4 regions of the Alistipes senegalensis JC50 genome follow, and region 4 is predicted to be linked to each of the others. Evidence: riboswitches for the same ligand, from Rfam matches in the RefSeq annotation. Region 4 holds a riboswitch; each other region holds the start of a gene.
The links. A riboswitch is a leader RNA that binds a small molecule or an ion and turns the genes downstream of it on or off. The one in region 4 is predicted to bind cobalamin.
Positions count from the first base shown of each region.

Region 1: it holds a riboswitch for cobalamin, as region 4 does, so the genes downstream of both, NQ519_RS09470 (PL29 family lyase N-terminal domain-containing protein) here and NQ519_RS01535 (PKD-like domain-containing protein) in region 4, are expected to answer to the same signal.
Region 2: it holds a riboswitch for cobalamin, as region 4 does, so the genes downstream of both, nrdD (anaerobic ribonucleoside-triphosphate reductase) here and NQ519_RS01535 (PKD-like domain-containing protein) in region 4, are expected to answer to the same signal.
Region 3: it holds a riboswitch for cobalamin, as region 4 does, so the genes downstream of both, NQ519_RS02895 (TonB-dependent receptor) here and NQ519_RS01535 (PKD-like domain-containing protein) in region 4, are expected to answer to the same signal.

Region 1 is NZ_CP102252.1:2,419,265-2,423,075, reverse strand. It holds gene NQ519_RS09470 (PL29 family lyase N-terminal domain-containing protein) at 1-1,284, opposite strand, end outside; cobalamin riboswitch at 1,539-1,735, opposite strand; gene NQ519_RS09465 (TonB-dependent receptor) at 2,087-3,811, opposite strand, start outside.
Region 2 is NZ_CP102252.1:3,816,228-3,820,038, reverse strand. It holds gene nrdD (anaerobic ribonucleoside-triphosphate reductase) at 1-1,724, opposite strand, end outside; cobalamin riboswitch at 1,866-2,063, opposite strand; gene NQ519_RS15210 (hypothetical protein) at 2,232-2,447, shown strand; gene NQ519_RS15205 (S1/P1 nuclease) at 2,529-3,299, opposite strand; gene rho (transcription termination factor Rho) at 3,336-3,811, opposite strand, start outside.
Region 3 is NZ_CP102252.1:740,135-743,945, forward strand. It holds gene NQ519_RS02890 (sulfatase family protein) at 1-1,436, opposite strand, end outside; cobalamin riboswitch at 1,541-1,754, shown strand; gene NQ519_RS02895 (TonB-dependent receptor) at 1,881-3,811, shown strand, end outside.
Region 4 is NZ_CP102252.1:401,421-405,231, reverse strand. It holds gene NQ519_RS01535 (PKD-like domain-containing protein) at 1-1,368, opposite strand, end outside; cobalamin riboswitch at 1,478-1,689, opposite strand; gene NQ519_RS01530 (hypothetical protein) at 1,757-3,031, opposite strand; gene NQ519_RS01525 (glycoside hydrolase family 71/99 protein) at 3,055-3,811, opposite strand, start outside.

The DNA of each region.
Region 1 (3,811 bases), 2.0 Mb from region 4:
GTTCAGGGTCTTGGCCTCTCCCCACAGTTTTGCGCTCGGCTTCGCCAGCCAGTTGGAACCGGTTCCGACCGTATTGTTATAGAACGTCATCGGATTGGCCGCGGCTGCCTCCGGCGTCACGGCGGCCTTGGCGAGGCTCCACGTCAGAGCCGCATACGCGGGGTTTACGACGGTAAGTTCTTTCACCTCATCGAAAGGGGTGGCGCTGGTCGAGGTTTTCGTTCCCCAGTAGAACGGGTCCTTGCGCCCCCACTGGTAATACATGCCGTAAGCGTCCGTTCCGCCGACGGTGGTTCCCACAGCGCCCAGATTGCGGTCCATAAAGACCACGCCGTTCTCATAGGCCATCGTCTGCGGGGCGTCGGTCACCCAAATATGCCAGCTCCACACGATCGCATCCTCCTGCACGAGGGCCACCAGCGCGTTGCCCCGGCCCTCGCCGACCGTGAAGACGATCTCCCCCGACTCTTCGTCGAGGACAACATCCGACACCAGCCCCTCCCGGTCGGTCCATATCCAGTCGGCCTTCATGCCGTCGGCGATTTCGATCGCCGGGTCGAATCCTGCCGAAGCCGCTTCGCCCGCGCCGTTGCCGCGCACCTTCGCATTGAACGCATAGGTTCCCGGAGTCGATACGACATAGCAGTTGGCCGTTCCTGCGGCGCTCAGGTCATCGACCTTCGCCGCAGAAAGTTCCCCGCCGCCGGTCAGCACCACCTTCACGCGCCCCTCGGCCATCGTCACCGAACGGAATTGGGCCGCCTGCACCTCCTCCGACGCCTCGATCGGCTCTCCGGCGGCGTCCACGATCCGCCACGGCGCAGCCTCGCCCGCCGCAACGGTCCAATAGCCCTCTTCGTCAACATCCGTCACCGGAACGGCCCCCGAGACGGGCATCCGCGCACCCGAGGCGTCTTTCAGCCACGGCGCATCCTTTTCCGCGGCGAGCGTCCAATAATAAACCTTCTCGTCGGCCGCAATTCCGATCAACGGGGCTCCGGCTGCCTCCGCATCGCAGGCGACTGTCACCTCCGTGCCGTCGCGGAACGCGATAAGCGTCCCCGCGTCGCCCTCCGTCACGGCACCGACCGCCGAGCGCGACACGGCTCCGGTCAGCTCCCGAAGCGTAACGAGCCCGGCATTGAGGTCCTCGATCTTCTGTTTCAGCTCCGGGGAGACGGGATCGACGGAGGGGGGGGGTACATCGCCCGGGCCGTTGCCCGAGTCGCTTTCACATCCGCCGAGGAGCAGCGTCCAAGCGCAGATCACAAACAATTTTTTCATCATGCTTTGCTTTTTAGTTAATGGTGTTGTCTGTTCGTCCGGTCCGGACAGGCTTTCCCGACGACGACAGGCATACACAAGCGGGAGCGGGAACGGCAAGTCCCGGCAAAGCATGGCGACAACCTTTTCATCCGACCGTAAAAAGTCTGTCCGAAGAGGTTTGCTGCTGATGAAAAAAAGCGAAAGCTGTTAACAAATTGCGCGCAGGCACAATGCCGGCGGCATGTCAGGCGCCCCCTTTCTCCGCAGGAGCAAACACTCTATCGTGCAAGGCAGGTCTTCTGACTCGTCCCGAATGCGGCGCCTTCCCGGTTTTCACCAGTGGCTCGGATTGCCGCATCCTTTCATGCCCTCGACGGGCGGGACTCACAGCAGCGGGAACTGTTGCCGATTCACACGGCATTCCCTTTTAATTCCCCGCGAGGGGAAACCATTGCGGGAACAAAGATAGGCTTTTCCCGCCGGGAAGCAAACGAATCCGGCGGAATATTTGTCCGGAGGGTCCGAAAATCGCTCAAAAAGCCTTTTCGGCCCCGGCCAACCGTTTTCGGACGACCGCCGTCCATCTTTGGCACGCACTTTGCGATTACTTCAATCAACTGCGGCACAGCAACCGCAGTGAGGTTTCTTCATTTATTTAAGTTTGGGTTAGTAGTTTTAGGAGGGCAACCTCCGGGGGCAGCAGGCAATCGTGACGATTCCCTGCTGTTTTTTTGCGTATCCACCCGTCGCAGCGAGGAGGCAGACCGGAAACGAGGCAACCGTCCATCGCCCCCTAAAACCCGCTTCTTAAGCGGGCGGGTCAGAACTCCACCGTGACGCCCAGCGACGGCAGCAAAGTGCCGCTGACCTGTTCGAGCCTCTTCATGCGGTAGCGCTGCTCCGACGCCGGAGCCGAGGGGTTCTCGATCTCGCCCGTGGACATCAGCACGTCGGGCTGGCGGAGCTTTCCTCCGGCAACGTTCTGCAAGTCGATGTAGAGCCCCAGCATGCAGCGGCGGAAATAGAATACCTTGTCGATGCGCACGTCGAGCTGGGCGAAGGCGTCGAGCCGCCCGGCATTGTACCTCGAATAGTCGTAATAGGGCCGTCCCTGCGCGTCCCACGCCTCGACGAGCGACGATTTCTCCTCGTCGTAGGGCGTGTAGGGCGCACCGCCCACGGCGCTGAGCTTCGCCCCGACGCTCCAATGGCGCGGCAGATCGTAGGTGCCGCTGACGTTGACCACGAAACGGTTGTCCCACGCCGAAGCGATCCACGGGGCCGAACGGTCGTTGCGGTACTCCGAGCGGAACACGGTCACCGACCCCACGACGCTCACGCGCCCCGGAATCTGCCAGCGGGCCATCGCCTCGACGCCGTAGGCGCGTCCCTGCGCCGAGGAGACCAGCTCCTCGTTGCCCACCACGCCGTAGTCGTTGCCCTTGCACGAGAGCGGAATCCCGTCCGCGACCGACAGGGGCACATCCCCGTAGCGTTTGTAGAATCCCTCGACCGAGACGATCAGCCGGTCGCGCAGCCGCCAGTCGATGCCGGCGCTGAAAATCCCGACCCGCATGTAGTCGAGCGATTCGTTCACCAGCCTGTCGTCCCGCTTGAATCCCAGCGCCGTATAGGCCGGCAGCTGGTAGTAGAGCCCTGCGCTGCCGCTGACCGACCACGCCGGAGCCAGCGCATAGGAGACCGACGCGCGCGGCGAGGGCCGGTTCCACAGCCGGGCCATGCGCCCCGAGTAGTCGCACCCGTCGGCGCGCAGTCCCGCCGAGGCGGTGAACCGCTTGTCCGCAGAGGCGTATTCGGCTCCGGCGAAAAGCCCCCAGCCGACGATTCCCAGCCGCGTATCGTAATCCGAGAGCTGCGACTTGTCGGTGTAGAGCCGTTGTAGCGTGCGGTTCGTGTAACCGGACCAGTTCACCTCGACGCCCTCGCGGAGCGTCCAGCGGCCCAGGTAGGAGCGGTTCTCGGCCCGCAGCGCGGTCTTCTGCTCCACGGAACGGAGCCGCAGCGTGAGGTTGTCCTCCGACGAATCGTCGTTGCGCAGGTATTTCAGGTTACGGTTGTTCAGGTAGTTGTGGCTCAGCGTCACGGTCTGCACGTGGCGGCCCGCATAGTGACGCCACGAAGCCCCCACGGTGAAAGTCTCCTGCCGGATGCGGGGCAGGTAGCTCAGCAGGTATTCGGCGTCCTCGCCCTTCTCATCGACGTTGAGCTTCATATTGTCGAAGCCCGCCAGGGCCAGCACCGTCAGCTCGTCGCGCTCCGAAAGGCGTGTTTTGACCTTCACCTGCCCGTCGATGTAGTTGGGCAGAAACGGCAGCCCCAGCATCTTGAACAGCAGTTGCAGATAGGACTGGCGGACCGAAAACAGGTAGGTGGTCTTTCTGCCGATATGGCCGCTGCCGCTCACGCCCACCTCCGAAGCCCCCAACGTGGCCTTGAAGGTCTGCTTTTCGGCATTGCCGTCGCGCAATTTGAAATCCAGCACCGAACTCAGCGCCCCGGCCCGGTCGGCGGGGAAAGCCCCCGT
Region 2 (3,811 bases), 610 kb from region 4:
TAGAAATAGGAGTTGTAACAGTCGCGCGGCACCGCGTAGCCGTCCTCGCGGTCCCATTTGGCGTGCTTCACGCCGACGTTCTCCGCCGGGATCATTTCGCAGTTGAACATCAGCTCTTTGGTGCGGTATTTCCGGTTGTAGCGCTCGATCAGCCCCAGCACCTCCTGCACGAACGCCGCGTATTCGTCGTTGTCGTTGATCGGAATGCCCAGAAACTCCGCGGCCTCGACCAGCCCGTTGACGCCGATGGTCAGATACTGGCGCGAAAGGTTGATGTAACCCGCGTCGAACAGCGGCAGCATGCCTTTGGCTTTCAGTTCTTTGAGGTTCTCGTTGTAGGCTGTCTGCACCTTGTGCACCAGGTCCACGACCTCTTCCAGATATTTCAGGTAGTGCATGCCGTTCTTCGCGGCGTACTGGATGCAGCGGTTCAGGTTGATCGTCAGCACGCTTTTCGAACCGGTCGAGACGCCGCCGGCGCCCAGCGTGTAGCTGAATCCGTTGTCCTGAATCTCGTTCCGCAGGCGGCAGCACGACGACAGCGAATCGGCGTTGTCGCTGATGTAGGTGAAGAACGAGTGGCCCGCGGCGTACATCTCGGCCGTGATGTCGCCCCACTCCTTGTCCATCACGTCGCCGTCCTTGGTGAGCAGCGCCATCGTCTCCACGGGGAAGGTCAGCACGGTCTTCGTCCGCTCCTTGTTGAACCACGTCATGAACCGCTTCTGCAACCACGACAGCGACTCCCAGTGGGGTTTCGAACCGTCCGGGAAAACGAACTCCCCGAAGAGCGACTCGAAATAGTAGCGGTCGTAGTAGGCGACGTTCCAGAACACGGCCTGGAAGTTGCGCGCTCCGGTCGGCTGGTTGATCGAGTAGACGATCTGCTCGAAACAGTCGGTGATCATCTTGTCGATCGTGCGGTGCTTTTTCGAGAGGTCCACCACCTCGTCGGCGCGCTTGTAGTAATCTTCGCCGTACTCCTGTTCGATGAAGTAGTTCATGTACATCAGGAATTCGGGCGTGGCGCAGGCCCCCGAGAGCATCGACGACACGATGAAGACCATGTTGACGAATCCGCCGCAGAACGATTTGAGGTTCGTCGGGCGCGTCGAGTTGCCGCCGACCGATAGCGTGCCGTTCAGCAGCCACGGATACATCGTGATCGAGGCGCAGTAGTTGGCCATCGAGGTTTCGTCGTTCTTGTAGATGAAATGATCTTTTAGCAGGCGCAGATACTTGTCCGACAGCTCTTTGCCGTACATCTCCTTGATCCGGTCCGTGAGCAGGCGGCGATTCAGGCGGATGAAGTTCTGCTTCGGCAGCTCGCCGATCAGCGTGGCGATGTTCTTGTTCTCGACGTTGGCGTTGGCGTCGTATTTCGAACCCGTGGCGGGGTTCTTGGCGTCGCAGTAGTCGGTCAGGAAGCGCAGCTTGTCGCGCTCTTCGCGGTCTTCGGAGTGCTTCTGACGGTAGAGCATGTAGCTCTTGGCCACGGCGAAATAGCGCTCGGCCATCAGGGCCACCTCGACCTGGTTCTGAATCTCCTCGACCGACATGCCGTCGGACACGTGTACGCGGCTCAGCACCGACGTGAGGTCGTCGTCGGTGGCGTATCCGCCGACCGAAAGGAATGCCTTGCTGATGGCGCGTTTGATCTTCTCGACCGAGAAAGGCGCACGTTTGCCGTCGCGCTTGATGATGTAAAGTTCTGAAATACCCATATTCTTCTGAAATCCGTTATGTGTTTCATCCGTGCGAAAGACGCTCCGCCCCTCTCCGCGCACGGCGGACAGGCCCGTCGGGTCTTCCTGAATGTCGTTTCGTAAAATCTTGTCCGGGTATCGCCCTATATCCCGAAGGCTGGTACCTTTTCCGGCAAGGCAGGTCTTCTGACTCGCTCCGTCCGCACGCCTTCCCGCCCTTGCGGACAGTGGCTCAGAGAGTGTGCGGACCGTTGCGGAGCTTACAGCTACGGGAATAGTCCCTGATTTTCACAGGAGTTCCCTTTTGATCTCCATGCCGGTTGCGACCGGCGGAGAACCTTGCACGGAAACAAATGTAGGCATAGTTCCCCGACGGGCAAGCGAACGCCCCTATTTTTAATGAACAAATTATAAACAATAAGAGGCATTAGCCCGTGAAGCCCCTCGGAACGCCGTTTTCGGGTGACGGCCTATCGTGGTATCGTTGTTGCGGCGGAAAGCCGTATAACCGATAAGACGAAAATCATGGGAAAAATTGAAATTCGGAACGACCGCACGATTCTTTCCACGCAGAACAACGGTTTCGCCGGCGACGAACGCGACGAAAATCTGATCGAAGAAGATTTGACGGATACCGAAATTCCGCTTGACGACCGGATTCCGGACGGTATCGGCGAGATCGTAGCGGACGACCGCCCGGTATACGACGAGGAGGGGTACCGGCACGAACCGGGAGAATAGTTTTCATCCCTCCGGCATTCCCGTAAGACCGAACGCCCGCAGACCTTGCGGTCCGCGGGCGTTTTCGTCGTCCGGACTCCCCTATCGGTAAATCTCGTTCAGCAGGCGTGCCAGACGGTGTCCGCCGCGCAGGAACTGCTTCTCGATGACGGGCGTGTATTTGAAAATGTAGTCGTACTCGATCTTCGTGCTTTCGGGGCTCGAAGCATAGACCTCCTTGCAGATTTCGTGCGTCTCCTTCGCCCAGTCGGCGGGCTCTCCGGCCGTGATTCCGGCTTTTTCCTCGTCGGTCAGCCGGTCGATCTGCTCTTTCCACTCGGTGTAGCTCCAGTTGTGAGCCGCTTCGGGCAGATTCGTGTCCCAGACCGAATGCAGGTTGGTTTCGCGGTCGAAGAACCGCACCGGACGCCGGTTGCCGCCCAGGTCGCTCAGACGTCCCAAGTGCATCGGGCAGTGCATGTCCCCTACCAGATGGATCAGCATTTTGAGATTCAGCGCCTCTTCGTCGGGGGCGAGTTTCCCCGATTTGAGTTTTTCGGTGATCTCGGTCACGGCTTTCAGCACGTCGCCATCGGGATTCTCGGGCATGCTTTCGAGCGTTTCGCCCTCGTCCACATTGCGGTAGTGCCAAGTCTTCGAGTAGGCGTATTCGGGCCGGTGGCTGGCGAAATCGAGCCAGTTGGCGAAGTAGACGGGAGAGTAGCCTCCCAGCACTTTGTGAACCTTCTCGGCCGCTTCGGACGTCAGGTGGCATTCGGCGATGTAAGCCGTAACATCGTGCCCCTTCTGTCCCCATGCGGAGGCGCCGCGGGCGAAGAGCAGGCACATGCCTAAAAGCAGGTAGTTTTTCATGGATTCGGCGGGTGTTGCAGTTTCTGTACGTCGCTATTAGTGGTTCATCGTGGCGAGGAACTCCTCGTTGGAATCCGTGAGGCTCATCTGTTTTTGCAGGAACTCCATAGCCTCCACGGGGGTCATGTCCGAGAGGTATTTGCGCAGCACCCACGTGCGGTTCATCACGTCGCGCGGCAGCAGCAGGTCTTCGCGGCGGGTTCCCGAGGCGATGACGTCCACGGCCGGGTAGACGCGCTTGTTGGAGAGTTTGCGGTCGAGCTGCAACTCCATGTTGCCCGTGCCCTTGAACTCCTCGAAGATCACTTCGTCCATCTTCGAACCGGTGTCGATCAGTGCCGTGGCGATGATCGTCAGCGAACCTTTCTCCTCCGTGTTGCGGGCCGCGCCGAAGAACCGCTTGGGTTTGTGCAGGGCGTTGGCATCGACACCTCCCGAGAGCACCTTGCCCGAAGCGGGCTGCACCGAGTTGTAGGCGCGCGCCAGACGGGTGATCGAGTCGAGGAAGATCA
Region 3 (3,811 bases), 340 kb from region 4:
CCGAGCTGCTTCATCTTGCGCTCCATGCGTTTGCGCAACTCTTTCTTGACCGAAGCGTAGGCCGGATCGCCGGCATAGTTGGTCAGCTGCGTCGGATCGGCCTCCCGGTCGAGCAGCACTTCGCTCCCGTCACGCAGATAACGGGCATAGGTATAGCGTTTCGACCGCACGGCCCGCCATTCGTAGCCGTCCTTCCACTGGTAGGTGTGTCCCATGCTCTGCATGAAAGCGTATTCGGGTTCCCGGCCTTTCTCCCCGCGGACGATGAAACTCAGGTCCTCGCCCTCCATCTCGTCGGGAATCTCCCCGTGCAGCCCAGCGAGGCCCAGCAGCATGGGTCCGATGTCGGGCGTATTGAGGCAAGCGTCGCTTTCACGGCCCCCGGTGGCGTATCTGGGATCGCGGATCAGGAACGGAATACGGGCCGACTCGTCGTAGAACGTCAGTTTGTACATGCGGCCCTGCGACCCGAACTGCTCGCCATGATCCGAGGTGAAAACGACGATGGTATTATCGGCTATGCCCAGCTCTTCGAGCAAATCCATCACGCGCCCGAACTGTTCATCGAGCGAATTGACCATCGCATAATAGCAGCGCAGCATCTCGCTATACCGGTCGGTGTCGATAAACGATCCCCGCCACTTCTCCTCGCCGTCGAAGAACTGCTGCGGATAACGGTCCATATAGGGATCGGGCGTCCGCTTGAAATTCTCCGGCAGGTCGAAATGCACGTTCCGGAAGCGTTCGTAACAGCGCGGATCGACATTGCTGCGGACCCACGGGTCGTGGGGCGGGTTCCAGGAGAGCATCATGGCGAAGGGCTCTCCGGCCGCGGCTTTCTTACGGATGTAGTCCAGGGCCAGCGAGGTAAACACCTCGGGGCCGTACCGGCCTTTCAGCTCGACGAACCGATGGACGCCGCCGTCGTCCTCAGTATGGTAAAAGGCATTGTAACTCTTATGGTTGAACGAATAGGCCGCCCAGTAGTCGTCGAATCCCATGCGCTCGGGCCCCGGCTCGCGGTCGCGGCGGTGCAGATCGGTCCAATGATGCTTGCCCACGTAACCCAGTTTGTAGCCGGCATCGCCGAGCACGTGCGCCCACGTCCGATGGTTGGGATTGAGGTTGATCTCGTTGATGACCATGCCCGTCGAACTCTGGTATTTGCCCGTGATAAGACAGGCCCGGTGGGCGGCGCTCACGGGAGTGGACGAAACCGCCTCGGTGAAGTCGAGGGCCTGCGCGGCAAACCGGTCGATGTTGGGCGTAACGGCCTTGGCATTGCCGGTGTAGCCCAGGGCGTCCCAACGCAGCTGGTCGGCGATGATATAGACGATGTTGGGTTTCTGCGGCGTTTCCGGCATCCGGGCCTGCGCCGAGGTCGCTGCGCCGGAAAGCAACAGTCCGGCACTTACGGTTTTCGGAACGATATACATGATTCGCAATGTTGGGTTCGATGCCGCGAAGATAAGAAATAATCGGCTGCGGACCGATAAGATGAAATAAAAAACGTTTTTTATCACCGATTACTGACAAAATTTATATCTTTGCCGCGCAAAGGTTCCGAAAGAGGCCCCGCAGCCTCCGACCGATTAAAAGGGAATGCCGTGAAAGTCGGCAACAGTTCCCGCTGCTGTAAGTTCCTGTCCGGAAACGGGCACACGAGGAATCGACAATCTCAGCCACTGGTGGATAACCGGGAAGGCGTCGAAACCGGAACGAGTCAGAAGACCTGCCTTGCATGACAGATTGATTTCGCAGCCTGCGGAGAACGGGCCCGGATCGACAACGCATGTAAAGCACTCTTTCATTCTGTTTCGTTGCACTGCGGCTGTGGAATCAATGGTTTTACCCGACAAACCATTGACACAGAACGCATAATGAAGCAACTTCGCCTTTCGTTCCTATGCCTCGCATTCATTGCGGGGGGGGGTAATCACGCGGCGGCCGACACCTCCGACTCCACCGCGAACCGGCGCTACGTCGGAAAACTGGACAGCATCCAGAAAATCAGCGAGGTCGTCATCGTCGGCGCTCCCGTCATCCCCAAATACCGCGAGGTCATCCCGGCGCAGGTCCTCAAAGACATCGACCTGCAACGGCTGAACAGTTTTTCGGTGGCCGACGCCATCCGCTATTTCGCGGGCGTGCAGCTCAAAGACTACGGCGGCGTGGGCGGTCTGAAAACCGTCAACATCCGCTCGATGGGCACCAACCACATGGCCGTGTTCTACGACGGCATCCAGCTGGGCAACGCCCAGAACGGACAGGTCGATCTGGGGCGCTTCTCGCTGGACGACGTGGAGGAAATATCGCTCTACAACGGTCAGAAAAGCGACATTTTCCAGTCGGCCAAGGATTTCGGAGCCTCCGGAACGATCTACATAACCACGCGGCGCCCCCGCTTCGAGGAGGGCAAGCGGGCCAATTTCAAGGCCACGATGAAGACCGGCTCGTTCGGGCTCATCAACCCCTCGATGCGCTACGAGTACAAGATCTCCGACGCCGTCAGTTCGTCGTTCAGCGGCGAGTGGACCAACGCCACCGGCCGGTACAAATTCCGCTACCGCCGCCGCAACACGCTGGGCGAGATCGCCTACGACACGACGGCCTACCGGCAGAACGGCGACATAAACGCCACCCGCATGGAGGCCGGGCTCCACGGAAAGATGGCCGACGGACAATGGACCGTGCGGGCCTACACCTACAACTCCGAGCGCGGCATCCCGGGGGCCATCGTCAACAACGTCTTCCGCCACGGCGAACGGCTGTGGGACACCAACTCGTTCATCCAGGGCACGCTGACCAACCGCTGGTCGAAGAGGTTCCGCACGCTGTTCAACGCCAAGTACGCCGCCGACTACACCCACTACGAAAATCAGGACGCCAAGCTGATCCAGACCAAGAACACCTACAAGCAGAAGGAGTTCTACTTCTCGTGCGCCAATCTCTGCAACATCCTGGAGCACTGGGAGGTGTCGCTGGCCTACGACTTCCAGTGGAACACGCTCGACGCCACGTTCTACATGCCCACCGAGAGCGACGGCACCTTCCCCTACCCGACGCGCTACACCCACATGGCGGCATTGGCCACGGCTTTCGAATGGGGGCGGCTGAAGATGCAGGCCAGCCTGTTGGGTTATTTCGTCCACGAAAAGGTCGAGCGCTTCGAAGCCCGGCCCGACAAGGCCGTGGCCACCCCGGCGTTCTTCGGATCGTTCAAAGTGCTGAAAAACCACGACCTTTCGGTGCGCGCCTTCTACAAGCGGATGTTCCGCATGCCGACCTTCAACGACCTCTACTACACCGACATGGGCAACGCCTTCCTCAAGCCCGAATATGCCGAACAGTTCAACGTCGGGCTGAAATACGCGCGCGATTTCGAACGATCGCCCTTCATGCGGATGCTCGACGTTTCGGTCGATGCCTACTACAACAAAATCACGGACAAGATCATCGCCTACCCCAAGGGACAGCAGTTCCGCTGGACGATGCTCAATCTGGGCGAAGTGGAGATCAAGGGCGTGGACGCCGTGCTGAACGCTCTGTTCACGCTCGGCAAACTGGAGGTGACGACCAAGTTCCAGTACACCTATCAGGAGGCCATCGACATCACCGACCCGGCCGACACCTACTACCGCGACCAGATTCCCTACATCCCCTGGCACAGCGGCTCGGCCATCCTCGCGCTGTTCTACAAGGGGTGGGGGCTCAATTACAGCTTCATCTACACGGGCCAGCGCTACAACCAGCAGGAGAACATCCCGCGCAACCACACCCAGCCGTGGTACACGAGCGACCTCTCGCTGCA
Region 4 (3,811 bases):
GCCCGCATTGCCGCGGTTGTCTTTCCATTGGATGTCCGCGCCGGCGCTCTTCGGGCGGTAGTAGGTCATGGCGTAGGACTTGAGCGTCTCTGACTTGTCGTATTCCGAGCCTTTGAGTTCGTACCATTCATCGTCGGGAAGCCCGTTGCCGTTGGTGTCCTGCATGACCCACACGATGCCCGGTTCGGACGACTGGGCGAACTGGTTGCCCGTGACCGAAAAGTCGTCGCCGCCCTTGTTTTCGATGCTGTGGTCGAATCCCACGACGATATATCCGCCCCAGGCCCCCAGCGACACATAGTAGTTCTTTTTCTCCTCGGCGTTTTGCCGGAGCAGTTCCTGAGCTTTGGATGCGGCCGCTTCCGCCGAGGTGATGTCTTTGAAACCGCCTTCGTTGATGAACTGCCCCGGAGCCGGAGTGTATTCGTAGACCTTGTCCGAGAACCGCCCGGTTCCGCCGGTACGCTTGTGCGACATTTCGTCGTCGCAGCAGGTCACCGCGACGGTGGCTGTCGCAGTCTGGCCGTCGTCGTCGGTAACTTTCACGACGACCGTATAATCGCCTTTCGCCGCCGATTTGAAGCCGTAAACGGCTCCGTCGCCTTCGGTGGCGACCGGTTTTCCGTCCACCGTCCATTCGAATGTCGGATTGTGGAAATGTTCGAGGACGGGACGCAGGTAGAGCGTGCGGCCCAGCGATACATTCCGGGTGCCTTCCTTGCCGAACCGGAGGGAGGGCGCCGGGAAAACGGCTGTCACCGTGAAACGCTCCACGACCCGGACGGTGACGCTCGCTTCGTCTTCGCCGTCTTCGTTTTCGGCGCGCAGGGTCAGCTGATAGTCGCGCAAGTCGCTCTGCTTGAACGTGTAGGTCGCATCGGAGCCGGTCTTTTCACCGTCGAGCGTCCATTCGAAAGTCGCTCCGTCGCCGTTGGCGATCGTGGGGGCGATCGTGGTTTCGCGTCCGGCTTCCACCTCCATCACCCGGTCGTCACCGACGGGGAACGAGATCTCCGGGGGCAGCAGCCGGTTCACCTCGATGCGCAGCTCCTCTTCGGCTTTGCCGTTCGGGGTCTCGACGCGGAAGACGAGGAAATAGATGCCCGCTTCCCGGGCCTCGAACGTGAAAGTGGGTCCGGAGCCGGCCGGTTCGTCGTCGAGAATCCATGCGTAGACGGCGCCTTCGGCATTCTCGACCGTCGGGGCGATCGTCACCGATTTGCCGACCTTCACCGGATAAATGCCGTCGGGATTGTCCAGCGTGATGACGGGTTTGGGCCCGCCGTCCGTGATTACGTCGTCCTTGTTGCAGGATGCGAGCAGCGCCAGGAGGAGGACTGCCGTTGAAAAACAGAGATTCCGGATCATATAGCTTGCCATTTTTAAGTCGTATGCACCGGACTCCGGACGGTGAAATCGACTGGACGGAAAAGTCGTATGACGAAGCTGCCGTTCGATCTCTGCCCGAAACCCGCGGGTGCGAATCCTTGTCAAGGCAGGTCTTCTGACTCGTCCCTGTTGCCGCGCCTTCCCGGCTTTCGGCCAGTGGCATAGCGTGCGGCAACCGTCGTCTCCCGCGAGGGGAGGGGACTTACAGCAGCAGGTACTGTTCCGGATTCTCACCGGATTCCCTTTTCATCGGGCGGGGTGCGTGCGATCCCCGTTCCGAAACCTTGCGGGACAAAGATACGAGAAAATCCGGAAAAAGCCGTGCGGGGTGCGGTTTTTTCCGGATTTTGTCCTGCGGACCGGGCGGCTACCACATGTAGAGCACCATGTCGCCCGGGTCGAGCGTCAGCGTGCGCTGGTCGTTCGAGGCCGGCTGCACGGAGCCGTCCTTGCGGATGCGGCGCACGTGCCCCTGCGTGCCGACATTGAGGTAGCACTTTTCGTTGATGTCGGTGTTGACCGCCATCATGAAATGGTAGCCGTGGTTCTCGAAGAACGAAATGCACGCCGTGTTGGTTTCGCGGCCCACCGACAGTTCGGTGATCTCGGCAGGGAGCTTGTCCAGGGCGCGGGTGTCCAGCGGCAGCGGGGTGCCGATGTGGTAGACGCCCGTTACTTTGTTGTCCAGGAAGACCCACGACAGTTTCTGGATCTCGTCGAGCACCGATTTCACGATGTCGTAGGTCTCGGTGCGGGTGCCGTCCTCGGCGATCGGCCCGTTGCGGTATTTCCAGAGTTCGGGATTCTCTACCGTCGGGGTCCAGTAAGTGAAGCATTGGAGCACCTGCGTGCCGTAGGCGAGGTTGCTGTAAGCTTGCAGGCGCAGGTCGTCCACCGTCGGCTGCGGGTAGCTGGTGTGGGGAACGGTGAGCATGAAGCTCCAGAAATCCATTCCCGAACGGAGTGCGCGGTCGCGGACGATTTCGAGACACTGATACCATTCGCCGAGGATCTGCCGCGGGCTGTCCGCGACGTTCGGGTCCTTGATGATCGGGTATTTGTCGAACGAGAGGAACGTGATTTCGGGAACCTCGGCCATGTAGCGGTCGATGTACTCGTTGTAGTCCTTCACGCCGAGGGCCTCATAATGTTCGGGGCCGCCTGTGGGGAAGATGTTCGCATAGCAGATATGCTTCCTGTCCACGTGCTGGATGTCGGACATCATTTTGGACATGTTTGCGAACTGCGTCGGATGGGGTTCGTCCATGACGAAGTATCCGGCCAGCGCGGGATGGTCTTTCAGCCGGGTTACGGCGTCGAGACGCTTGCTCTCCGTATAGAGTTCGTCGCACTCTACGATGAGCTTGATACCGGTTTCGGCAGCGAAGTCGAGGCATTTGAGGGCCGTCTCGACGTTGCCCATGCGCGAGTAGTTGAGCGTGATGCCCATCTGCTCAGCTTCGCGGAAACGTTCGACGCTGGCGTGAGAGGCGCGTACGCCGTGCCATGCCACCACGGGAATCTTCTCTGCGGCGGGGATTTGCGAGGGGTAGTTTTGCGATTTGCCGCCGTCGTCGTCCTTGCAGCCGGTGAAGGCTGCGAGCGATCCGGCAAGCAGTGCGGTCATGAGGAACTGTTTCATGGTTGAATCGGGGTATTGTCGGATTAATACTTGAATATATAGCGGTAGCGGAAACGGTCGCCCGGAGCCGAATCGCCGTCGCGCATGCACTCGCGGATGTCACCGTCGGTCACGGCGTTGTCGATCCATTTGAAATCGACCGTGAAGTTGCGCACGTCGGCGATGCCGAGCTCCCGGAGCGGGACGGCGATCTCCATCCGGTTGCCCGACACGGCATAGTCGATCGTCGCAGCCTCCTCCCAGTCCCAGCCTCCCTTCGAACGTTGGAGCGTGGTTCGGGTGTCATCCGTGACCTTGTTGTTAACGACCCATTGGAATCCTTCCCAGTCCGGCGCCGTGCTGCCTTTCACCGAAATGAAGAGCCGCATCCAGTTGCGCCCGGTGCGGGGCGTGATCGGATCGGCGGTCTCCACGTAGAAAAAGAGCGATTTGCAGTCGGTGGCCACTTTGGCGTAGCAGATGTCGTTGCGGCCGGTGTCGTTCGCGAGACTGAGGTTCTTGTAGCCGAAGCCCCAGTGGTTGCGTGCCCGGGTGTCGCCCGTGTAATCCTTGTAGCGGGTCCCGAGGGTCTCCCAGTCGTCGAATTTGCCGTCGATGGCGATCTTGTGGACTTCATTCACCGGCTCGACCGCAGCGACGCCCTTGTAACGGCGCACGTAGTCGGTCATGTAGTAATAGTAAACGTCTGTGAAATCGTCGGCACAGGGTTCGATGTCGCGGCTGAATTCGTGGTTGTAGCAGTCTACGAAATAGCTTTCGCCGGCTTTGATCGTCTTGCCC